DNA from 4 places in the Streptomyces sp. NPDC006314 genome. Region 1 is predicted to be linked to each of the others. Evidence: riboswitches for the same ligand, from Rfam matches in the RefSeq annotation. Region 1 holds a riboswitch; each other region holds the start of a gene.

Region 1 (7,790 bases):
CTCGGCGCCGTGCTCCTTGATGACCTCGGCGTACTCACGGCAGGCGGCGAAGGTCCGCTCCAGCGCCTCGGGCGCGAGCCGGCCGGTGCGGTCGACACCCTGGCCGAGCCGCACGATCGTCATCCGCCGGTCCAGGTCCACGAGTTCACCCGTCTCGGGGTTCGCGTCCGCGACCAGCAGGCGGATGGAGTTCGTACCGCAGTCGACGGCGGCGACGCGGGTCACTTCTCGTCCTCCTCGACCGGCCCGGCGGAGAAGTGGCCCGAGCCGTCGTCCGTCGTCTCCGTCCGCCGCCCCTCGCCCGACGGCGGCTCGGGCAGCGTCACGCAGGCGCCCTTGCGCCACCACTCCGGCAGCATCGCGAGGGCCTCGTCGCCGAGCGGATTCACGCCCGGCCCGGCGGCCAGCGAGTGGGCCACCAGCACGTGCAGGCACTTGACCCGGTCCGGCATGCCGCCCGCGCTCGGGAAGCCCTCCAGGACCTCGATCTCGTCCCGGCGCCGGATGTAGTCCTCGTGCGCGGCCCGGTAGGCGGCGGCCAGTTCCGGGTCGCTCTCCAGCCGTTCCGTCATCTCCTTCATGACGCCGTTCGCCTCCAGCGTGCCGATCGCCGAGGCGGCGCGCGGGCACGTCAGGTAGTACGTCGTCGGGAAGGGCGTGCCGTCGGGCAGCCGGGGTGCCGTCTCCACGACGTCCGGCTGACCGCACGGGCAGCGGTGCGCGATGGCCCTCAGGCCCCGCGGCGGGCGGCCGAGCTGCTGCTTGAAGGCCTCGACGTCCGCGTCGGTGGGCTCGGTGCGCGGAGTGGGCGGCGGAGGCGTTTCCATGACTGCTTTCAGAGTGGCTTTCTGTCGGTCACCGGCCGGGTGGCCGGCTTACTGGTCGGAGGCGTCGGACTTGTCGACCCCGTCCCAGACGTTCGCGTACCAGGGCCGGTGGGCGGCCCCGAGGTCGGCGCGGGACTGCTTGGCCGCGTCCGGGTCGATGACGACGTATCCGGTCTCCCCGGGCATCACATAGTGCAGCCGGTGCCGGATCTGCTGCTGGGCGTACGCGTCGTCCTGCCAGCGCGCCTTGAGGTCGCGCAGCTGTTCGACGCGTTGGCGGGCCTGCTCCTGCTGCCGCTGCAGATGGGCGATCTCGGCGCGCTGGGAGACGTACTGCCGCATGGGATAGGCGAGCGCGACGATCATCGTGCACAGCACCAGCGCGAGCAGCGCCGCGCGGCCGGTGAGCCGGGAGCGGCGGGCCTGCCGCTTGGTCTGGGAGCGGTAGACCCGGGCCGCCGTCTGCTCGCCGAGCAGCCGCAGCCTGGTCGCGGTGGAGAACCGGTCACGGTCCTTCACGGCCATCTTCCCGCCTCCCGTTCACACGCGCGTACGTCCCCGCACACGGTACGGGACCGGGTACGGGGACGTACGTACGACTGGCTAAGGCGTGACCCGGGATGGGTCAGCCCTTGAAGCGCGGGAACGCGCTGCGGCCGGCGTACACCGCGGCGTCGTCGAGGATCTCCTCGATGCGCAGCAGCTGGTTGTACTTGGCGACGCGCTCGGAGCGGGCCGGGGCGCCGGTCTTGATCTGGCCGCAGTTGGTGGCGACGGCCAGGTCGGCGATGGTGACGTCCTCGGTCTCGCCGGAGCGGTGGGACATCATGCACTTGAAGCCGTTGCGCTGGGCCAGCTCGACGGCGTCCAGGGTCTCGGTCAGCGAGCCGATCTGGTTGACCTTGACCAGCAGGGCGTTGGCCGCGCCCTCCTCGATGCCGCGGGCGAGACGCTCGGGGTTGGTGACGAACAGGTCGTCGCCGACCAGCTGGACCTTGTCGCCGAGCTTCTCGGTGATGATCTTCCAGCCGGCCCAGTCGTCCTCGAACAGCGGGTCCTCGATGGAGACGAGCGGGTAGGCCGCGACCAGCTCCTCGTAGTACTCCGTCATCTCGGCGGCGGAGCGCTCCTTGCCCTCGAAGAGGTACTTGCCGTCCTTGTAGAACTCGGAGGCGGCGACGTCGAGCGCGAGGGCGATCTGCTCGCCGGGGGCGTAACCGGCTTCCTTGACGGCCTCGAGGATGAGGTCGAGGGCCTCGCGGTTGGAGCCGAGGTTCGGGGCGAAGCCGCCCTCGTCGCCGAGGCCGGTGGACAGGCCCTTGCTCTTCAGGACCTTCTTGAGGGTGTGGTAGACCTCGGTGCCCCAGCGCAGGGCCTCGGAGAAGGACTCCGCGCCGATCGGGGCGATCATGAACTCCTGGATGTCCACGTTGGAGTCGGCGTGCGAGCCGCCGTTCAGGATGTTCATCATCGGCACCGGCAGCAGGTGCGCGTTCGGGCCGCCCAGGTAGCGGAAGAGCGGCAGGTCGCTGGCCTCGGAGGCGGCGTGGGCGACGGCGAGGGAGACGCCGAGGATGGCGTTGGCGCCGAGGGAGCCCTTGTTGTCGGTGGCGTCCAGGTCGAACATCGCCTGGTCGATCAGGCGCTGCTCGGTGGCGTCGTAGCCGACCAGCTCCGGGCCGATCTGCTCGATGACGGCGAGGACGGCCTTCTCGACGCCCTTGCCCTGGTAACGGTTGGGGTCACCGTCGCGCAGCTCGATGGCCTCGAAGGCGCCGGTGGAGGCGCCGGACGGGACGGCGGCACGACCCGTGCTGCCGTCGTCGAGGCCGACCTCGACCTCGACCGTGGGGTTGCCTCGGGAGTCCAGGATTTCCCGGGCTACGACGACGTCGATGGACGGCACGAGCATCTCCTTCTTGGATGTGACGCTGGAAGTGCGGGGCTGGCTGCCTTACGGCTGTGCCTTGCGACTAGAGCCTAACCGTCCCCGGGGCGTCGGCCACCGACCGACCGCCCCGTGGACAAGCCGACGGTACCTTTTGTTTCTACCTGAAACAAAGGGGGGTGGGGGGAAGGCAGCAAAAACCCCGCCCCGGTGCGTACGGGGGAACACGCACCGGGGCGGGGAGTCAGTGGGGACGGGGGACCCTCACGAGGCCTTCAGCGTGCCCGCGCCTGCGGTGAGGGTCGGCGCTCCCGGCCGGGACCAGCGGTCACTTCAGGTGCAGCTGCTGGCCCGGGTAGATCAGGTTGGCGTCCTCGACGATGCCCTTGTTCAGCTTGAACAGCTTGTCCCAGCCGCCCTGGACGTGGTGCGCGGCGGCGATGGAGCTGAGGGTGTCGCCCTTGACGACCTTGTACTCGCCGTCGCCCTTCTTGACCTTCTTGCCGGTCGGGGTGGTGACGGTCTTGCTCGCGGCCGGACGCTCGGCGGAGCGGGAGGCGGCCTGCTCGTCAGTGGAGCGGGTGCTGGTGCTGGTGCTGGCGCCCGAGGAGGAGCTGTTGGCGTTCGAGGAGCCGCTGCTCGGTGCGGAGCCGTTGTAGGCGGCGCTCGACAGGCCCGTGCCGCAGACCGGCCAGGCGCCCTTGCCCTGGGCGGCGAGGACCTTCTCGGCGACGGCGATCTGCTGCGCCTTGGTGGCCTGGTTGGCCTGCGCGGCGTACTGCGTGCCGCCGTAGGCGGCCCAGGTGGAGGCGGAGAACTGCAGACCGCCGTAGTAGCCGTTGCCGGTATTGATGGACCAGTTGCCGCCGGACTCGCACTGGGCGACGGCGTCCCACTCGGAGGCGGTGGCGGCGGAGGCGTTGCCGGCCGCCATCAGCGGGGCGGCGACGGCGGCGCCGGTGACACCGGCGAGCGCGACGGCTCGGACGGCCTTGGACGGACGACGGTGCTTGCCCTTGCCGGAAAACAGCATGGATCGATCCCCTCACCGACGCCTGCGAGGTGAGCTGTCGGGTTCGGGCCGGTTGAGTTGCCCGGCCGCACTCCCGCTTGCGCGAGGTGCGGCTTCACCCCTAGCCGGTGCCAGCTCAACTGCTGGTCCCGGCACTTACCTTGGGTCCCCCGCTCCTGCCTACGGCGCTTGACGCGACGACTGTTCCCGGGCAACCGCTGGCAGGATTCGGCGTTGCGAATGCCGGGGCTCGTGGTGACGAGCGATCCCGACCGTAGACACGTGATCGGCGGAATTTCAAAGACGATCAGGGCTTCTGAGACTCATCCCACACTTTCACCAAACCGGACATCAGCCGCGAATCAGGGCGTCAACTACCGCTGCTTATCGCCCGTTTCGGTACCGACTTGCAGGGTCTGACCGGCGGTGATGCGGTTCGGGTCGGCACCGATGGCCGCCTCGTTCTCGGCATAGAGCGCACGCCATCCGCCGTCGACCTCAAGGGAGTCGGCGATGGAGGCGAGTGAGTCACCCTCGCGGACGGTGTACGTGCCCGGTTCACGGGAGGCGTGACGGCCGGGAGAAGTGGCGTTCTGACCGTTTGTCACGGTTTCGTCCGCACTCTCACCACGGTGACGTCCGCCAGTGGCGAGGGCGCCGGTGTCGACCAGGCTCCAGGAACCGGCGTTCTGTTGGGAATTGTCCGAGTTGCCGACACTGGGGGTGGCCGTGGGCGCACCGTCACCCCCCTGCGGGTTTCCGGTGTCGGGCAGGGTGGACTTGTCGGACTTGCGAGTGTTGGTACCGGTGGAGCCGGTGTCCGTACCGGGGTCCGTGGCGGCGTCCTCGCCCGGGTCGGGGGTCGGCGTGGCGGCCGGACCGGTGGAGGGGTCCGAGCCGGATTCGGAGCCGGAGCGGGAGTCGGAGCCGGAAGGGGAGGGAGAGGGGGAGTCGCCACCGGAGGAGGGTGACGAATCCGGGAGACCGGACGAGTCGGAGTTGCCGGCCGATCCGGAGGAGTCGCTCGAACCGTCGGTGTCACCGGAGCCGCCGACCCCCGTGTCGACGTCCATGGAACCGGAGTTCGACGTCAGGCCGGACAGCAGGGCGCAGGTGGTCCAGGGGGTGGTGCCCCGGTCGGCGAGGATCTTCTCGGCGACGGCGATCTGCTGCGAACGGCTGGCCTGGTCGGCGCTGTCGGCGTACTGACTGCCGCCGTACTTGTCCCAGTCGTCCTGCGAGATCTGCAGGCCGCCGTAGTACCCGTTGCCGGTGTTCGCGCTCCAGGAACCGCCGCTCTCACACTCGGCCACCTTGTCCCACGTGGTGCCGTCGGCCGCGTGGGCGCTCGCGGCGCCGAGCAGCGGGATGGCGATGGCCGAGCCGGCCACTCCGGCCGCGACGAGGAGGGCCGGAGCCTGGCGGGGGCGACGGTGACGACCGTTCCCGGAGAGCATGCGGAAGCCTTTCGTGCGACAGCAGGACCGGCGCGGCGGATGGAGCCCGTCGCCGCGCTGATGGGTGAACGTATCGGCAGACGATCACTTGTCACAAGTTCATGCCGCGCAGATCACGTGAAGATCACAGAGTTGAACGCCTGTCATGTTTAGCGTTCTACGGCCTGTCGGGTACCGGGGCGAACTCCACGGGCAGGGTGCGCAGGCCGCGCATGATGAGTCCACCGCGCCAGCGCAGCTCGGCCGGGTCCGTGGCGAGCCGCAGGTCGGGCACGCGGGTGAGCAGGGTGGCGAGCGCTGTCTGGCCTTCCAGCCGGGCGAGCGGCGCGCCGAGGCAGTAGTGGATGCCGTGACCGTAGCCGAGGTGCTGGTTGTCGCGGCGGGCGAGGTCCAGCACGTCCGGGTCGGCGAACCGCTCCGGGTCGCGGTCGGCGGCGGCGAGCACGACCAGCACCGGGTCGCCCGGTGCGATGTCCCGCCCGCCGATGGTGAGCGGTTGGGTGGCGAACCGCCAGGTGGCCAGCTCCACCGGCCCGTCGAAACGGAGCAGTTCCTCCACGCCGGTCTCCAGCAGGCCTCTTTCCCCCATGGCCAGGGACTCCTGCAGCCGGTGGCGCTGCTCGGGGTGGGTGAGCAGGGCGTAGGTGCCGTTGCCGATGAGGTTGACGGTCGTCTCGAAGCCGGCGAACAGGAGGATGAAGGCCATGGCGGCCGCCTCGTTCTCGGTGAGGTGCTCACCGTGGTCGGAGGCGCGGATGAGGGCGGAGATGAGGTCCTCACCGGGCGCGGGCTCGGCGGGCAGCGCCTCGCGCTTCTTGTGGATCAGCTCGGCCAGATAGCCGCGCATCTTCTTCACCGACCGGGCGACCCCGCCCCGGGGCCCTCCGCCGTGCCGGATCATCATGCCCGCCCAGTCCCGGAAGTCGTCCTGGTCCTCCCGGGGGACGCCGAGCATCTCGCAGATCGCGTAGATGGGCAGCGGGAAGGCGAACTCGTGGATGAGGTCGGCGGAGCCCCGCTGCGCGAACTGGTCGATGAGGTGGTCGGTCAGCTCCTGAACGCGCGGCGCGAACTCGGCGACACGGCGGGGGGTGAACGCCTTGCTGACGAGCCTGCGCAGCCGGGTGTGGTCCGGCGGGTCGATGTTCAGCAGATGCGTCATCAGCTCGGCCTTGCGCTCGCCGGGGATGCCGGTCTTGCCCTTGGCGTGCGCGGGCTCGTCGTGATGCGCCGGGTTCTTGCTCAGCCGCTGGTCGGCCAGGGCCTGCTTGGCATCGGCGTACCGGGTGACCAGCCAGGCCTCCACTCCGCTGGGCAACCGTGTCCGGTGCACGGGCGCGTGCTCGCGCAGCCAGGCGTAGGCGGGGTAGGGATTGGCGGCGAACTCCCAGGTGAAGAGGTCGGGCGCGGCGTCCGGGGTGGTCGGGAGATGGGGCTGGTCGGTCACCCCCCGACGGTATCCGGCCGCCCCCCGCGGGGCGTTGGCGGGCGCGGCCGGAGGCCCGGGCTGCGTGGCGGACTCAGATGGCCGGCCCCGCTACCCCTGCCCCTTGTCCGGTGCCGTTCCCTCAGCCGCCCGTATCGCGTCCCGGTACACCCGTGCCGCCGCCCGCAGCGCCGCTTCCGGGTCGACGCCGGCCGCCTCGGCGCGGACCGCCAGCGCGAGCAGTTCATAGCCGACGCCCTCCCCCTGCGGGAGCGGCACGTCCAGGTCGGCCGTGCGGGCGCGGGACGCGAGCTTGGCGGCGAGGGCGAGCCCGGGCTGGCCGAGGGGAACGCCCTCCGTGACCGAGGTGCGCCGCTTCTCCTCGGCCTTGGTGCGCAGCCAGTGCTCCTTGACGTCCTCCGGCGTCTCGGCCGTCTCGTCGCCGAACACGTGCGGGTGGCGGTGGATGAGCTTGGCGACGATGCCGCCGGCCACGTCGTCGATGGAGAACGGCGTGTCCGGGTGCTCCTCGGCGATACGGGAGTGGAAGACGACCTGGAGGAGGACGTCGCCCAGTTCCTCGCGCAGTTCCTCGCGGTCGCCGGCCTCGATCGCCTCGACCAGTTCGTACGCCTCCTCGATGCCGTACCTGGCCAGGCCCTGATGGGTCTGCCCGGAGGACCACGGGCATTCGGCGCGGATGCGGTCCATGACCTGGACGAGGTCCAGGAGGCGGGCCCCGGGGAGGTCGTAGGAGGCGGGCAGCAGCTCCAGCTCCGGCATGGAGACCCGCCCGGAACCGGCCAGCCGGGCCAGGCCGTCGGTGAGCGCGGGCTCGCCCTCACCCGTCGCCACGACCACCACCGTCCGCCCGCCGGCACAGGCGTCGACCAGCTCCTGCGCGGTGGGGGACGTCTCCTCCACGGCTGTCCCGGCCTCCCGCAGATACGGCAGCTGCGGGTGCGCGCCGTCCGCGCACAGCACGGCGTCGGCTGCGCGCAGGGCCTGCCAGGCGGGCCAGGACAGCAGGCCCGGTGCGACGCGGTGGCTGGTGGTGAGCAGGATGATGCGGCCGGGAGCGGGTTCGTGGCCCGTGGGACCGGGGGCGGTGGCTTCGGGGCTGGATGCGTTCACGATCCGAACGTAACCCACGGCGGGAGGAAGCGGATTCCGTTGTCCA
Region 2 (7,790 bases), on a different contig from region 1:
GGAGACGAACTCCGCCAGCGGCGCCCCTCCCGAGAGGTTCGGCGTGGCCGCCGACTCGGGCAGCTGCGGCAGGTCGACCACGTTGATCCGCAGCAGGCGGCCCGCCGAGGTCACCGCGCCGATCTCGCCGCGCGCGGTCGCCGGGACCGCCGAGACGATCACGTCGTGCTTGACGCGCTTCGCGCCGGCCGCCTCCGGGAACGGCTCGTCGGTCGCCGTACGGGCCAGCAGGCCCGTCGAGGACAGCAGCACCCGGCACGGGTCGTCGGCCACCTGCAGCGGCACGGCGGCCACCGGGGCGCCCGCGGACTCCAGCAGGACCGTACGCCGGTCGGTGCCGAACTTCTTGGCCACCGCGGCCAGTTCGGCCGAGACCAGCTTGCGCAGCTCCGCGTCCGAGTCCAGGATCCGGGTCAGCTCCTCGATCTCCGCGGTGAGCTTGTCCTTCTCCGCCTCCAGCTCGATGCGGTCGTACTTGGTGAGCCGGCGCAGCGGCGTGTCGAGGATGTACTGCGTCTGCACCTCGCTCAGCGAGAAGCGCTCCATCAGGCGCTCCTTGGCCTGCGCGGAGTTCTCGCTGGACCGGATCAGCCGGATGACCTCGTCGATGTCGACCAGCGCGGTCAGCAGACCCTCGACCAGGTGCAGCCGGTCCCGCTTCTTGCCGCGGCGGAACTCGCTGCGGCGCCGGACCACGTCGAAGCGGTGGTCGAGGTAGACCTCCAGCAGCTCCTTCAGGCCCAGGGTGAGCGGCTGGCCGTCGACCAGGGCCACGTTGTTGATGCCGAAGGACTCCTCCATCGGCGTCAGCTTGTACAGCTGCTCCAGAACCGCCTCGGGCACGAAGCCGTTCTTGATCTCGATGACCAGGCGCAGACCGTGCTCGCGGTCGGTGAGGTCCTTGACGTCGGCGATGCCCTGGATCTTCTTCGCGTTGACCAGGTCCTTGATCTTCGCGATGACCTTCTCGGGGCCGACCGTGAACGGCAGCTCGGTGACCACCAGGCCCTTGCGGCGGGCGGTCACGGTCTCCACCGACACCGTCGCGCGCATCTTGAAGGTGCCGCGGCCGGTCGCGTACGCGTCCCGGATGCCGTCCAGGCCGACGATCCGGCCGCCGGTGGGCAGGTCCGGGCCCGGGACGTGCTTCATCAGCGCGTCCAGGTCGGCGTTCGGGTACTTGATCAGGTGCCGGGCGGCGGCGATGACCTCGCGCAGGTTGTGCGGGGCCATGTTCGTCGCCATGCCGACCGCGATGCCCGAGGAGCCGTTGACCAGCAGGTTGGGGAAGGCGGCCGGCAGCGCGACCGGCTCCCGCTCCTGGCCGTCGTAGTTGGGCGTGAAGTCGACCGTGTCCTCGTCGATCGACTCGGTCATCAGGCTCGTCGCCTCGGCCATCCGGCACTCGGTGTACCGCATGGCGGCCGGCGGGTCGTCGTTGCCCAGCGAGCCGAAGTTGCCGTGGCCGTCGACCAGCGGCACGCGCATGGAGAAGGGCTGCGCCATGCGCACCAGGGCGTCGTAGATCGACGCGTCGCCGTGCGGGTGCAGCTTGCCCATGACCTCGCCGACGACGCGCGCGCACTTCACATAGCCGCGCTCGGGGCGCAGGCCCATCTCGTTCATCTGGTAGACGATCCGGCGGTGCACCGGTTTGAGGCCGTCACGGGCGTCCGGCAGGGCACGCGAGTAGATGACCGAGTACGCGTACTCGAGGTAGGAGCCACGCATCTCGTCCACGACGTCGATGTCGAGGATCCTCTCCTCGAACGAGTCGTCGGGCGGCGGGGTCTTCGTGCTGCGGCGGGCCATCGCTGCCGGCTCCTTGCTGAAGCGATTGACGGATCTGACGCGGACCATTGTGGACCGCGGCACTGACAGCCCGGGCCACGACCCGGTCTCCGCCGGCCCGGCCGGTGCCGGAGAGGTGTCCGCCCGGTGCCGGAGAGCCGCCCCACGGCACGCCTGACGCAGGCTACGCGATCCGCTCTGGGCGTACGTCCCGCGGGAACTTCACCGAGGCCCCGCACGCTTTGCATACAGTGGCAGGAACGGCAGGAAAACCGCGGTTTCGACGACCGCCTCCGCTCGCGAAGGGACGTACATGCCCATGGGTCACACGACCACAGCCGAGGCAGGCTCCGGGGGCCTGACAGCGACCGAGCACCGCCTGGCCAACGGTCTGCGCGTGGTGCTCTCCGAGGACCACCTGACCCCGGTGGCGGCGGTCTGCCTCTGGTACGACGTCGGTTCCCGCCACGAAGTCAAGGGCCGTACCGGCCTGGCTCACCTTTTCGAGCACCTGATGTTCCAGGGGTCGGCGCAGGTCAGGGGAAACGGCCACTTCGAGCTGGTGCAGGGCGCCGGTGGCTCGCTCAACGGCACCACCAGCTTCGAGCGGACCAACTACTTCGAGACCATGCCCGCCCACCAGCTGGAGCTCGCCCTCTGGCTGGAGGCCGACCGCATGGGCTCGCTGCTCACCGCCCTCGACGACGAGTCCATGGAGAACCAGCGGGACGTCGTCAAGAACGAACGCCGCCAGCGCTACGACAACGTGCCCTACGGCACCGCCTTCGAGAAGCTGACCGCCCTCTCGTACCCGGAGGGCCACCCCTACCATCACACGCCCATCGGCTCGATGGCGGACCTGGACGCGGCCACCCTGGAGGACGCGCGCCAGTTCTTCCGCACCTACTACGCGCCGAACAACGCGGTGCTCTCCGTGGTCGGCGACATCGACCCCGCGCAGACCCTCGCCTGGATCGAGAGGTACTTCGGGTCGATCCCGTCCCACGACGGCAAGCCCCAGCCCCGCGACGGCTCCCTGCCGGAGATCATCGGCGAGCAGCTGCGCGAGGTCGTCGTCGAGGAGGTCCCCGCACGCGCCCTGATGGCCGCCTACCGGCTGCCGCACGACGGCACGCGCGAGGCGGACGCGGCCGACCTCGCCCTGACCGTCCTCGGCGGCGGCGAGTCCTCCCGCCTGTACAACCGGCTGGTGCGCCGCGACCGTACGGCCGTCGCGGCCGGTTTCGGTCTGCTGCGCCTGGCCGGCGCGCCCTCGATGGGCTGGCTGGACGTGAAGACCTCCGGTGACGTCGAGGTGCCGGTCATCGAGGCCGCCATCGACGAGGAGCTGGCCCGGTTCGCCGCGGAGGGCCCTACGCCGGAGGAGATGGAGCGCGCCCAGGCCCAGTTGGAGCGCGAGTGGCTGGACCGGCTCGGCACGGTCGCCGGCCGCGCCGACGAATTGTGCCGCTACGCCGTCCTGTTCGGCGACCCGCAGCTCGCCCTCACCGCCGTCCAGCGCGTCCTGGAGGTGACCCCCGAGGAGGTGCAGGAGGTCGCCAAGGCCCGCCTGCGCCCCGACAACCGCGCTGTCCTCGTCTACGAGCCGAAGTCCCCGGAGGCCGTCGAGGACGCCGAGATCCCGGAGGATCCGGAGCAGGAAGCGACCGTAGAGGCCGGTAACGAGAACGAGGAGACGGCCAAGTGACCGAGCTCGCCGCAATGGACTTCCACCCCCAGCCGCAGCCGGGCGAGGCCAGGCCGTGGGCGTTCCCGGCCCCTGAGCGCGGCACGCTCGACAACGGCCTGACGGTGCTGCGCTGCCACCGCCCCGGCCAGCAGGTCGTCGCCGTCGAGGTGCTGCTGGACGCGCCCCTGGACGCCGAGCCGGCCGGCCGGGACGGCGTCGCCACGATCATGGCGCGCGCCTTCTCCGAGGGCACGGACAAGCACTCCGCCGAGGAGTTCGCCGCCGAGCTGGAGCGCGCGGGGGCCACGCTGGACGCGCACGCCGACCACCCCGGTGTGCGCCTGAGCCTCGAGGTGCCCGCCTCCCGCCTGCCCAAGGGCCTCGGCCTGCTCGCCGACGCCCTGCGCGCGCCGGCCTTCGCCGAGAGCGAGATCGAGCGACTGGTCCGCAACCGCCTGGACGAGATCCCGCACGAGCTGGCCAGCCCCGCCCGCCGGGCGGCCAAGGAACTCTCCAAGGAGCTGTTCCCGGCGACCTCCCGTATGTCCCGCCCGCGCCAGGGCACCGAGGAGACCGTCGAGAAGATCGACGCGGGGGCCGTACGCGCCTTCTACGACCGGTACGTGCGCCCGGCCACGGCCACCGCGGTCGTGGTCGGCGACCTCACCGGGGTCGACCTGGACGCGCTGCTCGGCGACACCCTGGGCGCGTGGAACGGCACCCCGGGCGAGCCCCGGCCCGTGCCGCCGGTGACCGCCGACGACACCGGGCGCGTGGTCATCGTGGACCGGCCCGGCGCCGTCCAGACGCAGCTGCTCATCGGCCGGGTCGGCCCGGACCGGCACGACCGCGTGTGGCCCGCCCAGGTGCTCGGCACCTATTGCCTCGGCGGCACCCTCACCTCCCGCCTGGACCGCGTCCTGCGCGAGGAGAAGGGCTACACCTACGGCGTGCGCGCCTTCGGGCAGGTCCTGAGGTCCGCCCCGGACGGCACCGGCGCCTCGATGCTCGCCATCAGCGGCTCCGTGGACACCCCCAACACCGGCCCGGCGCTGGGCGACCTGTGGAAGGTGCTGCGCACCCTCGCGGCCGAGGGCCTGACCGACGCCGAGCGGGACGTCGCCGTGCAGAACCTGGTCGGGGTGGCGCCGCTGAAGTACGAGACGGCGGCGGCCGTCGCGAGCACCCTTGCCGACCAGGTGGAGCAGCATCTGCCCGACGACTTCCAGGCGACGCTGTACCAGCAGCTGGCCGCGACGGGCACGGTGGAGGCCACCGCGGCCGCCGTCAACGCCTTCCCGGTGGACCGGCTGGTGACCGTCCTCGTCGGTGACGCGGCCCAGATCAAGGCGTCGGTCGAGGCGCTGGGCATCGGCGAAGTCACCGTCGTCGCCGCGGAGTAGCGGCACGCGCGCGTGGGGCCCTGACGACCTATGGGTCGTCAGGGCCCTCTGCTGTTCCACTCGCTCCCACAGATGCCCGATTTGGGGCGGAGGTTGCCTGTCTGCCCTGTGGGATGCGCTACAAAATCCCGGATTCGTTTGAGGATTGAAGGCAGGCTTTCGTAGCGTCATCCGGGCTGTTCGTCAGGCAGTGCGCCGCACCCGCGGCACCGGACAGTCATCGCCGAGTCCCCGTACGGCGCGAGCCAGGGGAGCCGGGGACCCATCGTCCCTGGGGTGAATCGGGCGCCCGCGCGAGCGCGAGGGGGCCCGTAGGAGACCTTCCTGCTCCGAACCCGTCAGCTAACCCGGTAGGCGAGAGGGAAGGAAAGGACCAGCCACTTCATGGCGTTCATGTGCGCCACCGGGAAGCACCGCAAGCCCGGCCGGGTCAAGCGGACCACCGCTCAGGCGGCCGGTATCGCGGCCCTCACCACCACCGGTGTCATCGGCACCCTCGCCGCCTCTCCGGCGCTCGCCGCCGAGAACCCCGCGGAGCAGACCGGTCTCACGCCCGTCCTCACCGTGAGCGACGACGTGGCCGAGCAGATCGACGCGCAGGCCGCCGCCCAGAAGCAGGCCGCCCAGCAGAAGGCGGCCGAGGAGGCCGCGGCCAAGGCGGCCGCGGAGAAGGTCAAGCAGGAGCGTGAGGCCCAGGCCCGCGCAGCCCGCGAGGCCGAACGCAAGCGCCTGAACGCCTTCGTCGGCCCGATCGCGCACTCCTTCGTCTCCACCGCCTACCGGGCCAGCAGCTCCCTGTGGTCCTCCGGGTCGCACACCGGCATCGACTTCCACGCGGCCAGCGGCACGTCCGTCCACGCGGTCGGCTCCGGCACCGTGGTCTCCACCGGCTGGGGCGGCGCGTACGGCAACCAGATCGTGATCCGGATGGCCGACGGCATGTACACCCAGTACGGCCACCTGTCGTCCATCGGTGTCACCGTGGGCCAGAAGGTCACCCCGGGCCAGCAGATCGGCCTGTCCGGCGCCACCGGCAACGTCACCGGCCCGCACCTCCACTTCGAGGCCCGTACGACTCCCGACTACGGCTCCGACATCGATCCCGTCGCCTACCTCCGCGAGCACGGCGTGAACGTCTGACGCCCCCGCGCACGGCATGCGAAGCCCCGGCTCACCGAGCCGGGGCTTTCGCCGTTTTTCGCAGTGTCCGCCGGATCCGCTGTCCAAAAAATATCCATGGATTCCGGCCCGCCGTCGGAAATTCCCGCTCATTGCAATAGAGTCACGGAACACACGTCCATCGTCGACGTTTCACGGGGATTAAGGCGGAGGTCGGTCATGCGTATTCCGGCGCACTCGGTGTGCACGGCCATCCGGGACGACATCGTCGCGGGTGTCTACGGGCGCGGCAGCCGCCTCACCGAGGAAGTCCTGGCCCGCCGCTACGGCGTCTCGCGCGTCCCCGTCCGCGAGGCCCTGCGCACCCTGGAGGCGGAGGGCTTCGTGGTGACCCGCCGGCACGCGGGCGCGTGCGTGGCCGAGCCCACCGAGCAGGAGGCCGCCGACCTGCTGGAGATGCGCATGCTCCTGGAACCGCTCGGGGCCGCGCGGGCCGCACAGCGGCGCACGGAGGCCCATCTCAAGGTGCTGCGGGGCCTGGTACGGCTGGGCCAGGAGCGGGCCAGGAGGGGTAACAGCGAGGATCTGCGCTCGCTCGGCGCCTGGTTCCACGAGACGCTCGCCCAGGCCTCCGGCAGCCCCTCGCTGACCTCGATGCTCACCCAGCTGCGCCACAAGATCGCCTGGATGTACGCGGTGGAGGCGCCACCGAGCCCGCTGGAGTCCTGGGTGGAGCACGGCGCGATCGTGGACGCGGTGGCGCGCGGCGACGGCGATCGCGCGCGGGCGGTCACGGCGCTGCACACCGAGCGCGCGGCGGCCGCGCACCGCCTTCGCTTTTCCGGTGCCGCGGAGCGTGTGAGGACTTCGCAACATGCCGTAAACATCTCGGGCCAGCGGCATTAACACGGGCGCCGTATACAAAGAAGGGTTATTCGGGGGCGGGGTATTTTCCGCTGCCTTCATTCTGCTGTGCCGTAATTCGTGAGTGCCGCCGCACGCGGACGCCGTAAATCAGCGGCGAATGGAAGCGGAGCGTGCGGCGCATATGCCGAAGCCGCGCCGCCCCGAAGGGCCGACGCGGCTTGGGCGTGAGCGCGCGAGGCGCTCAGACGGTCTCGGGCAGCTCTTCCAGGCCCTCGGCGACCAGCTTGGCCAGACGGTCCAGGGCGGCGTCCGCGCCCTCGGCGTCTGAGGCCAGGACGATCTCCTCGCCGCCCTGGGCGCCCAGGCCCAGGACGGCCAGCATGGAGGCCGCGTTGACGGGGTTGCCCCCGGCCTTGGCGATCGTCACCGGGACGCCTGCGGCCGTGGCGGCTCGGACGAAGATGGAGGCGGGACGGGCGTGGAGGCCCTCGGCCCAGCCGACGTTGACGCGGCGCTCAGCCATGTGTTGCTGCCCTTCAGTCTTCAGGGTTGTCTAGACCAGTTTCCCATATCGCGAAGCGTGCCCGGAGCGGACCTTCGTCCCCTCCGGTGTGCCGCCGGACCGCGGCCTCGGTCCGGCGTCCGTCCTCCACAGACTGCCTCGCGCCGTTGTCGTACGCGAGCCGTACTCTGGGGCCCATGCAGACCTCGGCGGACCGGCAGGACCGGCACCAGTACCCCGCCCACTGGGAGGCTGACGTGGTGCTGCGCGACGGCGGTACCGCGCGCATACGGCCCATCACCGTTGATGACGCCGGCCGCTTGGTCAGCTTCTACGAGCAGGTCTCGGACGAGTCGAAGTACTACCGCTTCTTCGCGCCGTACCCCCGGCTGTCCGCCAAGGACGTCCACCGCTTCAC
Region 3 (7,790 bases), on a different contig from region 1:
TGCGGGTCGGCGGAGGAGCCGTCGCCGGAGCCCTCCGCCGCCCTGGAGGCGATGCCGCTCTCCAGGCCGCCGAGGTTGGGCAGACCCAGGTCGGTGCTGATCCTCACGGTGCCGGACAACTGCTGCACGTCCGACTTGGCGATCTTCTCGATGAGCTGCTGTGCGCTGATCCTGGGCAAATCGGGGTCACCGGAGTCGGCGAGCGCCGGGACCAGCCCGATCGTGGCCGCCGCCACCCCCACCACCGCGACCGGGACGGCGTACCGGGCGGCCTTGCGGCGGCCGGAGCGCACGTCCTCGTCCCACGCGGCGCCCACTGCGTCGTCGGATTCGTACGGTGCCATGTGTGCCTTACCTCCGTCGTCGGCGGCGGCTTTCCTCACGCTGGTCCACCTGAGCCGCCATTCTCACCCGAATCGGTGAGGAGTGGTGATTTCCTGTGGTTTCCATCTGACCAAATCAGCCATGAGGAAGCGTCAGACCTTGGAGGCAACTCCGTGTCCGCCTGCGGTATGACACGCAGGGGCGGCAGCTCCCCCGACCCGTAGGGGTCGCACCGCGGCCGTACGACCGAGCTGCGGGAACCGTGCGGGAGGAGCACCGTCCGAATGCGCTGCCCCGGCGGGGCCGGCGGGGCTAGCCGGCGGAGCTAGCCGGCGCGGTGCACCACCGCGTCGCACAGCTCGAGCAGGGCCGCCTTGGCATCGCACTCCGGCAGCGGCGCCAGCGCGCCCCGTGCCTCCTCCGCGTACCGGACGGTGTCCCGGCGGGCCTGCTCCAGCGCGGGGTGCGCGCGCAGCGCGGTCAGCGCCTCGGCGTGCCGGGCGTCGTCGCTGAGGTCGGAGTCCAGCAGCTCGCACAGCGCGATGTCCTCGGGCAGCCCGAGCCGGGCGGCACGCTCGCGCAGCCGGAGCACGGGCAGGGTGGGGATGCCTTCGCGCAGGTCGGTGCCCGGGGTCTTGCCGGACTCGTGGGAGTCGGAGGCGATGTCCAGGACGTCGTCCGCGAGCTGGAAGGCGACCCCGAGCCGTTCGCCGTACTGGGTGAGTACGTCGACGACCGTGTCGTCGGCGCCGGACATCATCGCGCCGAACCGGCACGAGACCGCCACCAGGGAGCCCGTCTTGCCGCCGAGCACGTCCAGGTAGTGCTCGACCGGGTCACGGCCGTCCGAGGGGCCGGCGGTCTCCAGGATCTGGCCCGTGACCAGCCGTTCGAAGGCGAGGGCCTGTACCCGGACCGCCTCGGGGCCCAGGTCGGCGAGGATCTGGGAGGCGCGCGCGAAGAGGAAGTCGCCGGTGAGGACCGCGACGGAGTTTCCCCAGCGGGTGTTGGCGCTGTCCACGCCACGCCGCACGGCCGCCTCGTCCATGACGTCGTCGTGGTACAGGGTGGCGAGGTGGGTCAGCTCCACGACCACGGCCGACGGCACCACGCCCGGCGCGTAGGGGTCGCCGAACTGCGCCGCGAGCATCACGAGCAGCGGCCGGAACCGCTTCCCGCCGGCTCGCACGAGGTGCTGTGCGGCCTCCGTGATGAACGGGACCTCGCTCTTGGTGGCCTCGAGCAAGCCTTCCTCGACAGCCGCCAATCCGACCTGGACATCGGCTTCCAGAGCCTGGTCCCGCACGCTCAGCCCGAACGGCCCGACGACGGTCACGAGGGGTCTCCTGTCTGCTGGTGTCTGCTGGCGATTACACGGTTTGTCGATAGGTCGCTGCCATCACTCAAGTCAGCGTATCCGGTCCCCTTTCGATCACCGATAGCGCCCACCGGTCCAGCCCGGGCGGTATCGGGTCGTGACCGATATGGTTCCGATGAGCTGGTAAGGAGAGACATTCACTGACTTAATCCGAACCTGCGCGTTTTGTCGCGAACCGCGGGGTGAGCGGAGTAACGCCCGCGCCACAGCCGAGGAACCCGCCATCGCCACCCCGGCCGGCGCCACGGGCACATGATCACACCCCCATCCACCCGAATCCGCCCAGACGGCCCACCTCCCTCCGCACACCGCCCCCTCCGCAGGTCGCCACCACTACGAGAACGAGGGGCGCTGCGGCACGGGCTCGACCGCCACCCGAACTCAGGCGCGAATCACCTGAATCCCCCATGTCTGATTTACTGCATTTTGCTATTTCGTGAATTGGGTCACGCGCCGCCATGGGCCGCACCCTCCGCCCATGGACCGCTTTCCCCTTGCGGCATCGGCCAGTTGAGAGTTGGCGACCGCAAAGGATCAAGTGCCTCATACGGCACAGATCAAGGTCAAATAGTGCGTTGTATGAATCCAGTACTTGTTCCCGACATGTGCTCTCGCATACGTTCCGGGCCGTCGGGCGGAACGCCGAATCCTGCCGCCGCCCGCGTAACCCATCGACGAACTCATTCGTACGGCAGGAGCGGGGGACCCAGGTAAGCCGCTGGACCGGACGGCACGTGCCGCACCGGAACGGCTAGGGGTGAAGCCGTGCCTCCTTCGGGGCGCGGCCGGGCACCTCCCCGCCCGAACCCGACAGCTCACCTCGCAGGCGACGGAGAGGAACTTCCCCATGCCTGCTGCCACTCAGTACCGCCGCACCCGGAACAACCGCATCGTCCGCGCCCTCGCCGCCGTCGGCACCGGCGCCGCCGTCCTCGCGCTGCCGCTCATCGGCGCGACCAGCGCCTCCGCGGCCGGCACCACGACCACCGCGGCCACCACCACCGCCGGATACCCGAACAACCTCGACGGCTGGATCCGCGAGTCGCTCGCGATCATGGCCGAGAAGCGCATCCCCGGTACCTACAACGGCATCTACCGCAACATCATCCGGGAGTCGTCGGGCAACCCGATGGCCATCAACCTCTGGGACTCCAACGCGGCCAAGGGCATCCCGTCCAAGGGCCTGCTCCAGGTCATCGACCCGACCTTCAACGCCTACCACGTGGCCGGAACGTCGTTCAACATCTACGACCCGGTCGCCAACATCACCGCCGCCTGCAACTACGCGGCCGCGCGGTACGGGTCGATCGACAACGTGTTCGGCGCGTACTGACCCACGGCGGGCCGGCGCCTGACACTCGGCGGACCGGTGCGCTCCGGCACCTGACGGACCGGCGCGCACCGGCCCCGGGCCGACGGCGGCGTACTGAAATCCCGGTCAGTCGGTCGGGAAGAGTCTTTCGAGGACGACGGCGATGCCGTCGTCCTCGTTCGACAAGGTGATCTCGTCGGCCACCGCCTTGAGTTCGGGATGCGCGTCGGCCATGGCGACCCCGCGTCCGGCCCAGTCGAACATCGGGATGTCGTTCGGCATGTCCCCGAAGGCCAGGGCCTGTTCGGGGCGGATCCCGAGCCGCTCGGCGGCCAGCGCCAGCCCGGTCGCCTTGGTCACCCCGCACGGCTGCAGCTCCACGGTCCCCGGCCCCGACATGGTGACGGTCGCCAGCGAGCCCACCACCGCGCGCGCGACGGCCGCCAACTCGTCGTCGGACAGGTCGGCGTGACGCAGCAGCACCTTGCTGATGGGCTCGCACCACAGGTCGTCGCGTCGGCCGACCCGTACCGCGGGCAGGGTCGGGTGCGGCATCAGGTACCCGGGTTCGATGAGCGTAAGCCCGTCCACGCCGTCCTGGTCGACGGCCGCGTGGACCTGTCCCACCTCTGCCTCGATCTTGCCGAGCGCGGTCTCGGCCAGTTCCCGGTCCAGCCGGACCGACCACAGCAGGCGGTCGGCGGCGGCGTCGTAGACCTGAGCGCCCTGTCCGCACACCGCGAGCCCCGTGCAGCCCAGGTCGGCCAGCAGGGGCCGCACCCGCGGGGCCGGTCGGCCCGTCACCACCAGGTGCCGGGCACCCGCCCGCGCCACCCGCGCGAGCGCGGCCAGCGACCGGTCGGAGACGGTGTCGTCGCCGCGCAGCAGCGTCCCGTCCAGGTCGGTGGCGATCAGTGCATACGCGGGGGAGGGTGCCATGATCAGAGAATACGGACACCGCGCCCGGCCGACTCATCGTCCTTTCCCCGCACTACGTGCTGCTCGGCCCCCAGTGGTGCCTGCCGCCCCTTTGATGGTGGAGGTGCTGCGGAGGGAGGTGTCGGTGAGCGAGACGGGGAGAGCCGGCGCGGACGACTGCTTCTCGCCGTAGTGGTCGGCCTCCCCGCGAAGAAGTCAGCCGTGGGCCGCGGCCAGGTGTTTCGTCAGGCGGGGGGAGGCGAACTCCGTGCCGCAGACGAAGCGCATCACCGGGCCGTACGAGGACGCCGCCGGGAGACCGGTGAAGTACAGGCCGGGTTCGGAGGAGACGTAGCCGGGGCCGAGCTTCGGGGTGCCGCGGCTCACCGCGAGCCGGGTGCGCAGCCCGTGGCCGAGGAAGTCCATCGCCGCGATGTCGACGCGGTAGCCGGTGGCGGCGATGACGTGGTCGGCGGTGATCCGCCCGGTCCGGCCGCCGAGGGAGCGGACGGTGAGGACGGGGCTGCCGTCCGGGGCCTCGGCGGCCACGAGCCGCTCGATCTCCTGGACCTGCACGCTGCTCTCGAAGCGCTCGCGCAGCCACCAGGCGCCGAGCGGACCGAGGACCCGGCGGACCAGGTAGTGACGGGTGGTCTCGGGCAGGTAGCGGTAAGGGTGCGGGTAGCGGCTGAGCGCCCACAGCGACCAGGCACGGCCGAACGGGGACTCGGGGCGGAACCTGGGCTGGTCCCAGGGCGGGGCGCCGAAGGCGACCCGGCCGCGCCCGCGCGCGACCACCCGCACCCGGGCGCCCGCCTCGGCCGCGAGCGCCGCCGTCTCCAGCGCGGACTGGCCCGCGCCGATCACGATCAGCTCCTTGCCGGCGAACCGGCCGAGGTCGTGGTGCTGGGCGCTGTGCGAGACCGGGCCCGTCGGAGCGGGACCGTCGGCCGCCGCTTCGGCCAACTCCGCCGGGAGATGGGCCAGGCCGGACAGACCGGTGGCGACGACGACCGCGCGCGCGGTGAACGACTCACCCGAGTCCAGCTTGAGTTCGAAGCCGCCGCTCTTGTCACGGTCGACGGAGACGACACGCACCCGCTCCAGGTCGGGGACGAGCTTCTGCTGGAACCACTCGCCGTAGGCGATGAACGTCTCCACCGGGATGATGTCCTCGTCGGTGACCAGGCGGCGGATGCCGGCCGCGTCGCAGTAGTCGGCGAGGGTGTGGCCGGGCTGCGGGCAGTCGAGGTTCGAGGCGACGGGGGTCGACTTCAGAAGCATGCCCTCGGGCATGTGGTCGCGCCAGCTGACCATGGGGTCACCGAAGACGCGGACGGGGATGCCGCGCGCCCGCAGATGGGCGGCGGTGGACAGGCCGAACGGCCCGGCCCCGACGACTGCAACCGGTCGAATCACGAAGTCCCTCCCCAGAGACACGGTGCGCCACCTTCGTGGCCTTGCCTACTTCGTGGATGTGCCGTTGCCGCGGTGGTTGGTCCGCCACAGCTGATAGAGGTGCTTCGCGCCCGGGCGCACGAAGCGGGCGAGCATCGTGAGGAACGGCAGCGGGTCGTCACCCGCGAGCCAGGCCAGCTCCGTCCCGCTCGCCTTCGCCGGCGCGTGCGGCGTCGTGTAGCCGCTGCGGCGGTAGGCGAGGAGGGCGGGAAGGTCGATGTTCTCCACGATGTAGCGGTGACCGGTGCGCTGTTCCCCCTCGGGAACGGCGCGGCCGGTCAGATCCAGGTGCATCGCACGGACCACGTCCACACCCGACTCGTTCTCGAAGAGCCGGAACTGGGCGCCCATGCGCGGGTTGAAGTCGAGGAGCTTGTACTGTCCGTCGCGCCGGTCGAAGCGCAGGTCGAGGTCGATGATGCCGCTGAAGCCGATCTGCTTGATGAAACGAGCGGCGAGGTCGGCGAGTTCCGGGTTGTCGACGACGTACGCGTGCGCCGTCATGCCCGCGTGCGGCGGCCAGGAGCGGACCTTGACTCCGGTGAACAGCGCGAGGGGGCTGGAGTCCCGGTCGAAACAGGCATGCACGATCCAGTCCTCGGCCTCCTCGCGCGGCAGGTATTCCTGGAGGATCACGCCGGGTTCCTCGCCCCAGCCCCGGGCGAGTGTGAGCAGGCCCTCGCGGGTGGCGATCCTCGTGGTGCCGTTCACGGCCGGCTGTCTGCGCCGGACGAACGCCTCACGGTTCTTGGCCACCACCGGGAAGCGGGCCGTGTCGGCGAAGACGACGATGTCGTCGTACGAGTGCGGGAACACGGCCGAAGGGCTCGCGATGCCGTGCTCCACGCACAGTTCGTGCAGCCCCTGCTTGCTGGCGAGCCGGCGGGGCAGCGCGGGATCGACCCGCGGGAAGAGAAAGGAACCGGCCAGACCGTCCTGGTGCTCGGCGATCAGTACGGCGGCCTCCTCGTCCGTCGGGATCAGGACGGTCGGGCGGCCGATCCGGCGGCCGATGCGCAGCAGGCCCTCGACCAGATGAGCCGGGTCCTCCGCGCCGGTCGTCGGCCACACGAACGCCTTCTTCAGGTAGCGCGAGGAGGCCGCCGGTGTGTACGCGTCCTCGGTGACCGCGTACATGGGCACGCCCAGGCGGCCCAGACTGCGGATCGCGCCGACGCCGCCGTGGTGCAGCGGGTAGTCGCCGACCTTGACGATCAGCCCCGGCACGTCACGGTCGGCCTCGAACGGCACACTGCCGGCGCTTCCGGCCACGGGTCCCCCCACGTGTCCCCCCAATGGAACGGACCAACCCCGTCCGTGTCCCCCAAAGGACGCTAAGCCGGAATTACCGCCTCCGACAAGGTCCTACTGGACATTGCGAACTCTTTAGTCATCGATCGGGCAACCATTCGAGCACCCCCCCCGGCAACGTTTCGCTCGCTCGACGGGGGGACGCCTGAGGACACTGCCCAAGACGCGCATCCCGGCCGTAACGTGTGCCGCGACCACGTGGAACGCATCGCCATGCATGGCCCGGATGAGAGCGAGGCAGTACCCCATGCCCCCCTTCGACGTCCCCGAGGGCGACCCCTTCGGCCCGCACAACCTCCCCTATGGCGTGTTCTCGCCCAGCGGCAGCACGGAGCGGAGGGTCGGTGTCCGGCTCGGGGACCACGTCCTCGACGCGGGCGCCGCGGCCGCCGCGCTCGGCTCGCCATACGCCTCACTGCTCGCGCAGCCCACCCTCAACGCCCTGCTGGCCGCCGGGCGCACGGCCTGGTCGGAGGTGCGGCGGGCGCTGACGGAGTGGGTGACGGCGCCCTCGCACCGGCCGACGATCGAACCCCTGTTCCATCCCCTGTCGTCGGTGACCCTCCATCTGCCCTTCGAGGTCGCGGACTACGTCGACTTCTACGCCTCGGAGAACCACGCCCGGAACGTCGGCCAGATCTTCCGCCCGGACGCCGAGGACTCCCTGACCCCCAACTGGAAGCACCTGCCGATCGGTTACCACGGCCGCTCCGGCACGGTCGTCGTCTCGGGCACGGACGTCGTACGGCCGTCCGGCCAGCGCAAGGGCCCCGGCGACCCCGCCCCCGTCTTCGGCCCGTCGATCCGGCTGGACATCGAGGCGGAGGTCGGCTTCGTGGTGGGCGTGCCCTCCGAACTGGGCAGCCCGGTCGCGCTCGACGGCTTCCGGGAACACGTCTTCGGGCTGTGCCTGCTGAACGACTGGTCCGCGCGGGACATCCAGGCCTGGGAGTACGTCCCCCTCGGTCCCTTCCTCGGCAAGTCCTTCGCCACCTCGGTGTCGGCGTGGATCACCCCGCTGGAAGCACTGGAACACGCGCGCGTGGCGCCACCGCAGCGCACACACCCGCTGCTGCCCTACCTCGACGA
Region 4 (7,790 bases), on a different contig from region 1:
GCTGCCGGGCCTGCTCGCGGAGCGGCTCCTCGCGCACAGCCCGCACCTGGACCGGGTGTTCTTCGGCAACAGCGGTACCGAGGCGGTGGAGACGGCCCTGAAGTTCGCCCGGTACGCCACCGGCAAGCCGCGGGTCCTCTACTGCGACCACGCCTTCCACGGCCTGACCACGGGCTCGCTCTCGGTCAACGGCGAGCACGGCTTCCGCGACGGCTTCGCCCCGCTGCTCCCCGACACCGCCGTCCCCCTCGGCGATCTCGACGCCCTGGCACGGGAGTTGAAGAGGGGCGACGTCGCCGCCCTCATCGTCGAGCCCATCCAGGGCAAGGGCGTACACGAGGCCCCGCCCGGCTATCTGCGCGCCGCCCAGGACCTGCTGCACAAGCACAAGGCGCTGCTCATCGCCGACGAGGTGCAGACCGGTCTCGGCCGCACCGGCGACTTCTACGCCTACCAGCACGAGGACGGGGTCGAACCGGACCTGGTGTGCGTGGCCAAGGCGCTCTCCGGCGGCTATGTACCGGTCGGTGCCACCCTCGGCAAGGAGTGGATCTTCAAGAAGGTGTACTCGTCCATGGACCGCGTCCTGGTCCACTCGGCGAGCTTCGGGTCCAACTCCCCGGCGATGGCGTGCGGCCTCGCCGTGCTGTCGGTCATGGAGAACGAGCAGATCGTCGCCGGGGTGCGCACGACCGGTGAGCTGCTGAAGTCCCGTCTGACCGCGCTGATCGACAAGTACGAGCTGCTCGCCGATGTGCGCGGCCGGGGCCTGATGATCGGCATCGAGTTCGGCAAGCCGTCCTCGCTGAAGCTGCGCAGCCGCTGGACCATGCTCCAGGCCGCACGCAAGGGCCTGTTCGCGCAGATGGTCGTCGTACCGCTGCTGCAACGGCACCGGATCCTCACCCAGGTCTCCGGCGACCACCTGGAGGTGATCAAGCTCATTCCGCCGCTGGTCGTCGACGAGGCCGACGTGGACCGGTTCGTGGAGGCCTTCACCGCCGTGATGGACGACGCGCACAGCGGTGGCGGCCTGATGTGGGATTTCGGCAAGACCCTGATCAAGCAGGCGGTGGCCCATCGCTGACCGGGGGCCGGGCCCTCTTGCCGCGCCCCGCAACCGGGACGGGCTCGGTGCGGGGCGTGGGGCGTTCAGAGGAGCAACGGCAGGACGAGAACGAAGGGATAGGCCAGTCCGAGCGCGCCCAGGACGGTTCCCGTGGTGGCGATCCACAGCCGGCCGATGCCATGGAGGGCGTAGTGGACGCCCGTGAGGCCGAGGACGACGGCGAGCCCGCCGGCGATGAGCATCACGGGGAGCAGGCCGAACGTGAGGGTCGGCCACAGGCCCGGTGCGGCCACGAGCCCCAGGACGAGTGCGGTGGGGCCGAGGGCGGTCGCCGGTGTGTCGGCTGGGTCCGGCGTGGTGCGTGCAGGCATGCGATCCCCCTGTTTTGAACGTGTTCAGTTCTTAGCCTGATCGTAGCAAAACGCTGGGGCGCGGGGCCTTTTTTGCCTCTGAGGTAAGAAAATTGCCGATCAGGCAATATCGGGGCTGAATGGAGGCATGAACGCCTCAGACGCCGCGGCACCGGGGGCGGGCCAGGGCGACGCCCTGCCGGCCGTCGCGCCGCAGCTGCGCGCACTGCGCCGCCGGGCAGGCCTCACCCTGGAGGCCGCGGCCCGCACCGCCGGGCTCTCGCCGGCCCACCTCTCCCGCCTGGAGACCGGACACCGCCAACCCTCGCTGCCGATGCTCCTCGCGCTCGCCCGTGTCTACGGTACGACCGTCTCCGAGCTCCTCGGCGAGACGGTAGCCGACCGGGACGCGATCGTGCGGGCCGCCGACATGGAGCCGACCCGGGCGGGCGGCTGGACATACGTCCAGGCCGGGGCGCCCGGCCGCGGCATGCAGGCCCTGCGCGTGCGCGTGCCGTACGGCTCCCAGGGCGACATCGTGCGCGTCCACCCGGGCGAGGAATGGCTGTACGTCCTCAAGGGGCGCCTGCGGCTGCGTCTCGGCGACACCGCGCACCTCCTCGCGCCCGGCGACAGCGCGCACTTCGACTCCCTCACCCCGCACCGCCTCGCCGCCGAGGATCACGACGGCGTGGAGCTGCTGTTCGTCCACACCCTGCTGCAGAGCCCCACGGCCACCCTGTGCCTGGGGCCGCTGACCGGAGAGCTGCCATGAGCGATTTCGAGGAGAAGTTCCCCCGATCCCTGTGGATCCGGCTGCTCATCTACATCGCGCTCGGCCATGTCCTGGCCGCGTTCCTCTACCTGTTGTTCGCGGTGGGCGCCAAGGGCTGACCCGGCGAGGCGGCGCGGAATCACGGGCCCGCGTAGCGCTGGGCGGAACTCGCTCCACGGACCGGTGACCCTACGGTGCCCGGCGGGCTCCTGCCCTCCTGTCGGTGGCAGCCCCGCTCGTTCTGCTCACGACGGTTACCGGTACCAGTCGTCCCCGCGGGCCGGCCGAGGTAGTCTCGAAGATCGCGCTCGACCCACCGCCGGCCGTCGTCCTCGTGCTTGCGATCTCCTTCCACATGCGGGCAGCGTAGGCCGACCCCACGGACGGCCTTTGCCCCCCGGCCCTGTGGACCTACGCGCCCGCGCATCCGGGCAATCCGCGCATCCGGGCAATCCGCGGACTCGCGTCCGGTCAGTCCAGCAGGCGCTCGCGCAGCCGCTCGCGGGTCTCGGTGGCGAGGCCGAGGCCCTGTTCCAGGTAGGCGTCGGCTCCGCCCCAGGTCTCCTCGATGCTGTGGAAGGCCGCCTCGAGGTATTCGGCCCGGGCGTCGAAGAGCGGGCTGAGCAGCTCCATCACCTCGGGGATGTACGCGGTGTCCGCGCTGCCGTTGCGCCGGATCCGGTAGCGGCGGTGCTTGGCGTTGGACTCCAGGTAGTCGGCGACGATGGCGTCGCGCTCCACCCCCAGGGCGAGCAGCGTGACGGCTATGGAGATGCCCGCGCGGTCCTTGCCGGCCGCGCAGTGCATCAGCGCGGGCACGCTGTCCTCGGCGAGCGCGTGCAGCACCCGGGAGTGCTCGGCGGTGCGCTCCTTGACGATCGTCCGGTACGAGGCGATCATCCGGGCCGCCCCCTTGCCGTCGTCCAGGATCGCGCGCAACTGCTCGAGGTCGCCGTCGCGGACCATCTTCCAGAACTCGGCGCCGTCCGCCGGGTCGCTCAGCGGCAGGTTCACATTGCGCACGCCGGCCAGCTCGACGTCGGGTCCCTCCAGCCTCTGGTCGGCCGCGTTACGGAAGTCGAAGATCGTGTGCAGGCCCAGGGAGGAGAGGAAGGCCGCGTCCTCCTCGGTCGCGTGCGCGAGGTGCCCGCTGCGGTACAGCACACCGTGCCGCACCCGCCGTCCGTCCACGGTCGGCAGTCCGCCTACGTCACGGAAATTGCGCACTCCGGCCAGCTCCGGCTCGGTCGACGGGACCTGCTGCGTCACGGGGGCTCCTCCCGGTCGGCCCCGCCGGCGCGGCTCGTCGACGGGCGCTCCGTCGACCATACGACATTGCTTTCCTCGGGCAATGAGTTGTCCACAGGCATTGTCACCTGGGGCCGCACAGCTGATGATGTTCGCAATTGAGCGGATCTGTTGACAGCTGTGAGGTCTCGATGGTGGACATCGCCGAAGACGGTCGTACCTGGCTCCTGTCGGGGCCCACCAGCAGTTATGCCCTGCATCTCACCGAGGCGGACGAGCTGCTCCACCTCCACTGGGGCCCGCGGATCGCGCTCGCGGACGCCGAGGCGCTGGCGGTGAGCCCCCTGCCCGGCTACTGGCCCTTCGAATCCCCGCTCGACGGCCGCGAGGAGTACCCCGTCGAGGGCGGCCCCCGCTTCGTCCGCCCCGCCCTGTCCGTGCGAACGGTCGAGCGCCGCGGCACGGAGTGGGCTTTCCAGGCGTACGAGGCGGAGGGCGACGAGCTGCGGCTGCGCTTCGAGGACGACGGGCTGGCGATCACCCTCCACTACCGGACGCGCGGGGACGTCGTGGAGCGCTGGGTGACCCTCGGCAACGGCGGTCACGCGCTCGTGGAGCTGCTGCGGGCCGACGCCGCCACCTGGACCCTGCCCGACCGCGAGGGCTGGCGGCTGTCCCAGCTGCACGGCCGATGGGCCGCCGAGTCCCGGCTCACCACCGCCCCCCTCACCTACGGTGAGAAGGTCATCGGCAGCCGCCGCGGCCACACCGGCCACCAGCACCTGCCCTGGGTCGCGCTCGACACCGACGCCACCGAGGAGCGCGGCGAGGTCTACGGCTGCGCGCTCGGCTGGTCCGGCTCCTGGCGCATCGCCGTCGCCCAACTCCCGGACGCCCGGGTACAGATCACCGGCGGCGCCGGCTACGACGACTCCGGCCTGCTGCTCCTGCAGCCGGGGGAGTCGTACACCACCCCCGTCTTCGCGGGGTTGTGGAGCGACGGCGGCTTCGGGGGCGCGAGCCGTGTCTGGCACGCCTATCAGCGCGCGTACGTCATCCCGGACGCGGAGCAGGACCGGCCCGTCCTCTTCAACTCCTGGGAGGCGACGAACTTCCACATCTCCGAGGAGCAGCAGGCCGCCCTCGCCCGCCGTGCCGCCGAGATCGGCGTCGAGCTGTTCGTGGTGGACGACGGCTGGTTCGGCGCCCGTACCAGTGACCGCGCCGGGCTCGGCGACTGGACTCCGAACCCCGACCGCTTCCCGCACGGCCTCAAGCCTCTCGCCGACCGGGTGCACGGCCTCGGCATGCGGTTCGGCATCTGGGTCGAACCCGAGATGGTCAACCCGGACAGCGACCTGTACCGCGCCCACCCCGACTGGGTCCAGTACCAATCGGGACGTAAGCGGACGGAACTGCGCAACCAGCTCGTCCTCAACCTCGCCCGCGAGGACGTCCGGGAATACCTGTGGGGGCAGCTGGACGCACTGCTCAGCAACGCCCCGATCGACTACGTGAAGTGGGACTTCAACCGCTGCTTCACCGACGCCGGCTGGCCCGGTGAGCCGTACCCGCAGCGCCTGTGGGCCGACCACGTCCGGGCCTTGTACACGCTGCTGGACCGGTTGCGCGCGGCGCACCCCGGGGTCGCCTTCGAGTCCTGTTCGGGGGGCGGCGGCCGGATCGACCTCGGGATGATGAGCCGCACCGACCAGGTGTGGACGTCCGACAACACCGACCCGCTGGACCGGCTCGCCATCCAGCACGGCTTCACCCAGATCCACCCCGCCCGGGTGATGGCCGCCTGGGTCACCGACAGCCCGAACACACAGCTCAACGGCCGGGTCAGCTCGCTGCGGTTCCGCTTCGTCAGCGCCATGGCCGGCGTTCTCGGTGTCGGCGGTGACCTCACGGAGTGGAGCGAGGAGGAACTGGCCGAGGCCCGGCGGTGGGTGGAGCTGTACAAGGAGATCCGCCCGGTCGTCCAGCGCGGCGAGCTGTACCGGCTGCGCCCCCCGGCGGGCGGCCTGAGCGCCGTCCAGTACGTCCTCGCGGACGAGGCGGTGGTCCTCGCCTGGCTGCAGGCGCAGAGCTACGGCGAACCGGTGCCGGCGGTGCGGTTGCGTGGACTCGACCCGACAGCATCGTATGAATGCCGCGAAACGGGCGAAGTGTTTCGAGGAGCCGTCTTGCTGCACCATGGGCTGCGCACCGGCCTGAAGGGAGACCTGGATGCGACGGTTCTCCGACTGTGCCGCATCTGAGCCTTCTGCCCGAATTGGCGGCTTCGTTACAACTCGCCGCCTTGTAAGGGCCGGTGGTGGGTGACGCGTGAGGAGGGTCATATCGGTGACCGAGCGTCGCACGTCATGTCCACGTAATTCTCAAGAAGTGAAGGGAAAATGAAGGGCGCAGAGGGCGGGAATTCACGCAGGGTGACCGGGCCGGTCCGCCTTCGGTCTCCGGAAACGCGAACGGCGGGGACCGGCTGCTTGTTTCCGTAGGTCTCGCTCGCCTACGTTCGCCACCAATCCGGACGGAACGCCGAATCCTGCCGCCGCCCGGAGTCCCCACACACTTGACCCGCGTTCGGCAGGAGCGGGGGACCCACCAGGTACGACTGCCTGTCCGGTCTCCGCGACAGGCTAGGGGTGAAGTCGCGATCCAACGCGGCCGGGCAGCTCCAGCCCGAACCCGACAGCTGACCTCGCAGGCGTCGGAGAGGAATGCGCCATGCCCGCTAAGGGTAAGCACCGACGTCCCAAGACCCCGCGTTTTTCCCGCTCCCGCTCCCTCGCCGTCGCCGGAACCGGCGGCGCCGCGCTGGCCCTCCCGCTCATCGGGGCCACCGGAGCGCACGCCGCCACCCCCGCGCAGTCAGTTTCCGGAAAGACCGTGCAGTCCCTTCCCGCCACGGTGAAGAAGGCGGCCGCGCAACCGGATTCCGCTGTGCGCACCTACACGGTGAAGTCCGGCGACTGCCTCTCGGCGATCGCCGACCAGCAGCACGTCAGCGGCGGCTGGCACCAGCTCTACGACGACAACCGGCAGGCCATCGGTGCCGACCCGGCGCTGATCCGCCCGGGCCTGGAACTCACGCTCGGCAAGAAGGCCGCGCAGACCCGCGCCGAGTCCGCCCCGCAGCAGGCGCCGGCGGCCTCGAAGCCCTCCCCGGCGCAGGCGGCCCCGGCGGCCAAGTCCTCCGGTTCCACGGCCACCGCCACCGGCTTCACCCTCCCGGTGACCGGCGCAACCATCGGCACCGGCTACCACGTGGCCGGCAGCATGTGGTCCAGCGGCCACCACACCGGGGTCGACTTCGTCGTCCCGACCGGTACCTCCCTCAAGGCCGTCGCCGCGGGCACGGTCGTCTCCGCCGGCTGGGGCGGCGCCTACGGCAACCAGGTCGTCATCAAGCTCAACGACGGCTACTACGCCCAGTACGCCCACCTCTCGCAGCTCTCCGTCTCGGCCGGCCAGACCGTGACCGCGGGCCAGCAGATCGGCCTGTCCGGCGCCACCGGCAACGTGACCGGCCCGCACCTGCACTTCGAGATCCGCACCACGCCGGACTACGGCTCCGACATCGACCCGCTCGGTTACCTCCGCCAGCACGGCGTGGCCGTCGGCTGAGGACCGCCCCGCCCGGCATTCCCCGCCTGACACGCCTCCGAAGGCCGGACCCACGATCCCCGGGTCCGGCCTTCGGTGTGTCCGGGCATGGTCCGGCTCCCTGCGGCCATGTGGCGGTCCCGCCCGGAGTGTCGACAGGGGAGGCGATCCGCGCGGAGCCCCTGCTCGTCCCGAACCGGCCGGTGGGTACTTCGCTTTCCGGATCGTGCGGATCCACTTCAGTGCCACCGGCTTCCGGGTGTGGCGATCACATACCCAACACGTCCGAGGGCAGCCGAATTCCTGAATTGGCAAACTATTTAAGGGTGTCTCATCTCACCGGTAGTCAACCCCGGCCTACGGTCGCGTAAGCCACATCCGAAGGTGAATCATGGTCCGACGTGGCAGACGATTCGAAGAATGACAACAGATCAGTGATCGGGTCGTACGTGGCGGTGGGGGACAGCTTCACCGAGGGCGTCGGCGACCTCGGCCCCGACGGGGCATTCGTGGGCTGGGCCGACCGGTTCGCCGTACTCCTCGCCGACCGGCGTCCCGAGGGCGACTTCCGATACAGCAACCTCGCCGTGCGCGGGAAGCTGCTGGACCAGATCGTGGCCGACCAGCTCCCCAAGGCCGTGAGACTGGCCCCGGATCTGGTCTCCTTCTGTGCCGGCGGCAACGACATCATCCGACCCGGCACCGACCCGGACGAGGTGGCCGAGCGGTTCGAGCG

The links. Region 1 has a riboswitch for cyclic di-AMP ahead of ABZ079_RS02475 (transglycosylase family protein). Riboswitches for the same ligand answer to the same signal wherever they lie in the genome.
Region 2: another riboswitch for cyclic di-AMP. It lies ahead of ABZ079_RS10175 (M23 family metallopeptidase); the one in region 1 lies ahead of ABZ079_RS02475 (transglycosylase family protein).
Region 3: another riboswitch for cyclic di-AMP. It lies ahead of ABZ079_RS20445 (transglycosylase SLT domain-containing protein); the one in region 1 lies ahead of ABZ079_RS02475 (transglycosylase family protein).
Region 4: another riboswitch for cyclic di-AMP. It lies ahead of ABZ079_RS14430 (LysM peptidoglycan-binding domain-containing M23 family metallopeptidase); the one in region 1 lies ahead of ABZ079_RS02475 (transglycosylase family protein).

The regions. Positions count from the first base shown of each region.
Region 1 is NZ_JBEXRL010000001.1:550,626-558,415, forward strand. It holds gene ABZ079_RS02455 (Ppx/GppA phosphatase family protein) at 1-225, opposite strand, end outside; gene ABZ079_RS02460 (DUF501 domain-containing protein) at 222-827, opposite strand; gene ABZ079_RS02465 (septum formation initiator family protein) at 876-1,352, opposite strand; gene eno (phosphopyruvate hydratase) at 1,453-2,739, opposite strand; gene ABZ079_RS02475 (transglycosylase family protein) at 3,044-3,748, opposite strand; cyclic di-AMP (ydaO/yuaA leader) riboswitch at 3,753-3,925, opposite strand; gene ABZ079_RS02480 (transglycosylase family protein) at 4,102-5,184, opposite strand; gene ABZ079_RS02485 (cytochrome P450) at 5,342-6,631, opposite strand; gene ABZ079_RS02490 (nucleoside triphosphate pyrophosphohydrolase) at 6,722-7,744, opposite strand.
Region 2 is NZ_JBEXRL010000004.1:466,854-474,643, reverse strand. It holds gene ABZ079_RS10190 (DNA topoisomerase IV subunit A) at 1-1,812, opposite strand, end outside; gene ABZ079_RS10185 (pitrilysin family protein) at 2,105-3,499, shown strand; gene ABZ079_RS10180 (pitrilysin family protein) at 3,496-4,884, shown strand; cyclic di-AMP (ydaO/yuaA leader) riboswitch at 5,096-5,256, shown strand; gene ABZ079_RS10175 (M23 family metallopeptidase) at 5,269-6,024, shown strand; gene ABZ079_RS10170 (GntR family transcriptional regulator) at 6,223-6,909, shown strand; gene ABZ079_RS10165 (HPr family phosphocarrier protein) at 7,112-7,393, opposite strand; gene ABZ079_RS10160 (GNAT family N-acetyltransferase) at 7,570-7,790, shown strand, end outside.
Region 3 is NZ_JBEXRL010000010.1:185,018-192,807, forward strand. It holds gene ABZ079_RS20435 (DUF2092 domain-containing protein) at 1-344, opposite strand, end outside; gene ABZ079_RS20440 (polyprenyl synthetase family protein) at 650-1,660, opposite strand; cyclic di-AMP (ydaO/yuaA leader) riboswitch at 2,365-2,546, shown strand; gene ABZ079_RS20445 (transglycosylase SLT domain-containing protein) at 2,550-3,035, shown strand; gene ABZ079_RS20450 (HAD family hydrolase) at 3,141-3,953, opposite strand; gene ABZ079_RS20455 (FAD-dependent oxidoreductase) at 4,149-5,351, opposite strand; gene ABZ079_RS20460 (ATP-grasp domain-containing protein) at 5,397-6,641, opposite strand; gene fahA (fumarylacetoacetase) at 6,949-7,790, shown strand, end outside.
Region 4 is NZ_JBEXRL010000006.1:418,104-425,893, reverse strand. It holds gene ABZ079_RS14460 (aspartate aminotransferase family protein) at 1-1,087, shown strand, start outside; gene ABZ079_RS14455 (hypothetical protein) at 1,153-1,440, opposite strand; gene ABZ079_RS14450 (XRE family transcriptional regulator) at 1,568-2,194, shown strand; gene ABZ079_RS14445 (DUF6126 family protein) at 2,191-2,313, shown strand; gene ABZ079_RS14440 (tyrosine-protein phosphatase) at 2,666-3,463, opposite strand; gene ABZ079_RS14435 (alpha-galactosidase) at 3,634-5,706, shown strand; cyclic di-AMP (ydaO/yuaA leader) riboswitch at 6,008-6,171, shown strand; gene ABZ079_RS14430 (LysM peptidoglycan-binding domain-containing M23 family metallopeptidase) at 6,176-7,075, shown strand; gene ABZ079_RS14425 (SGNH/GDSL hydrolase family protein) at 7,489-7,790, shown strand, end outside.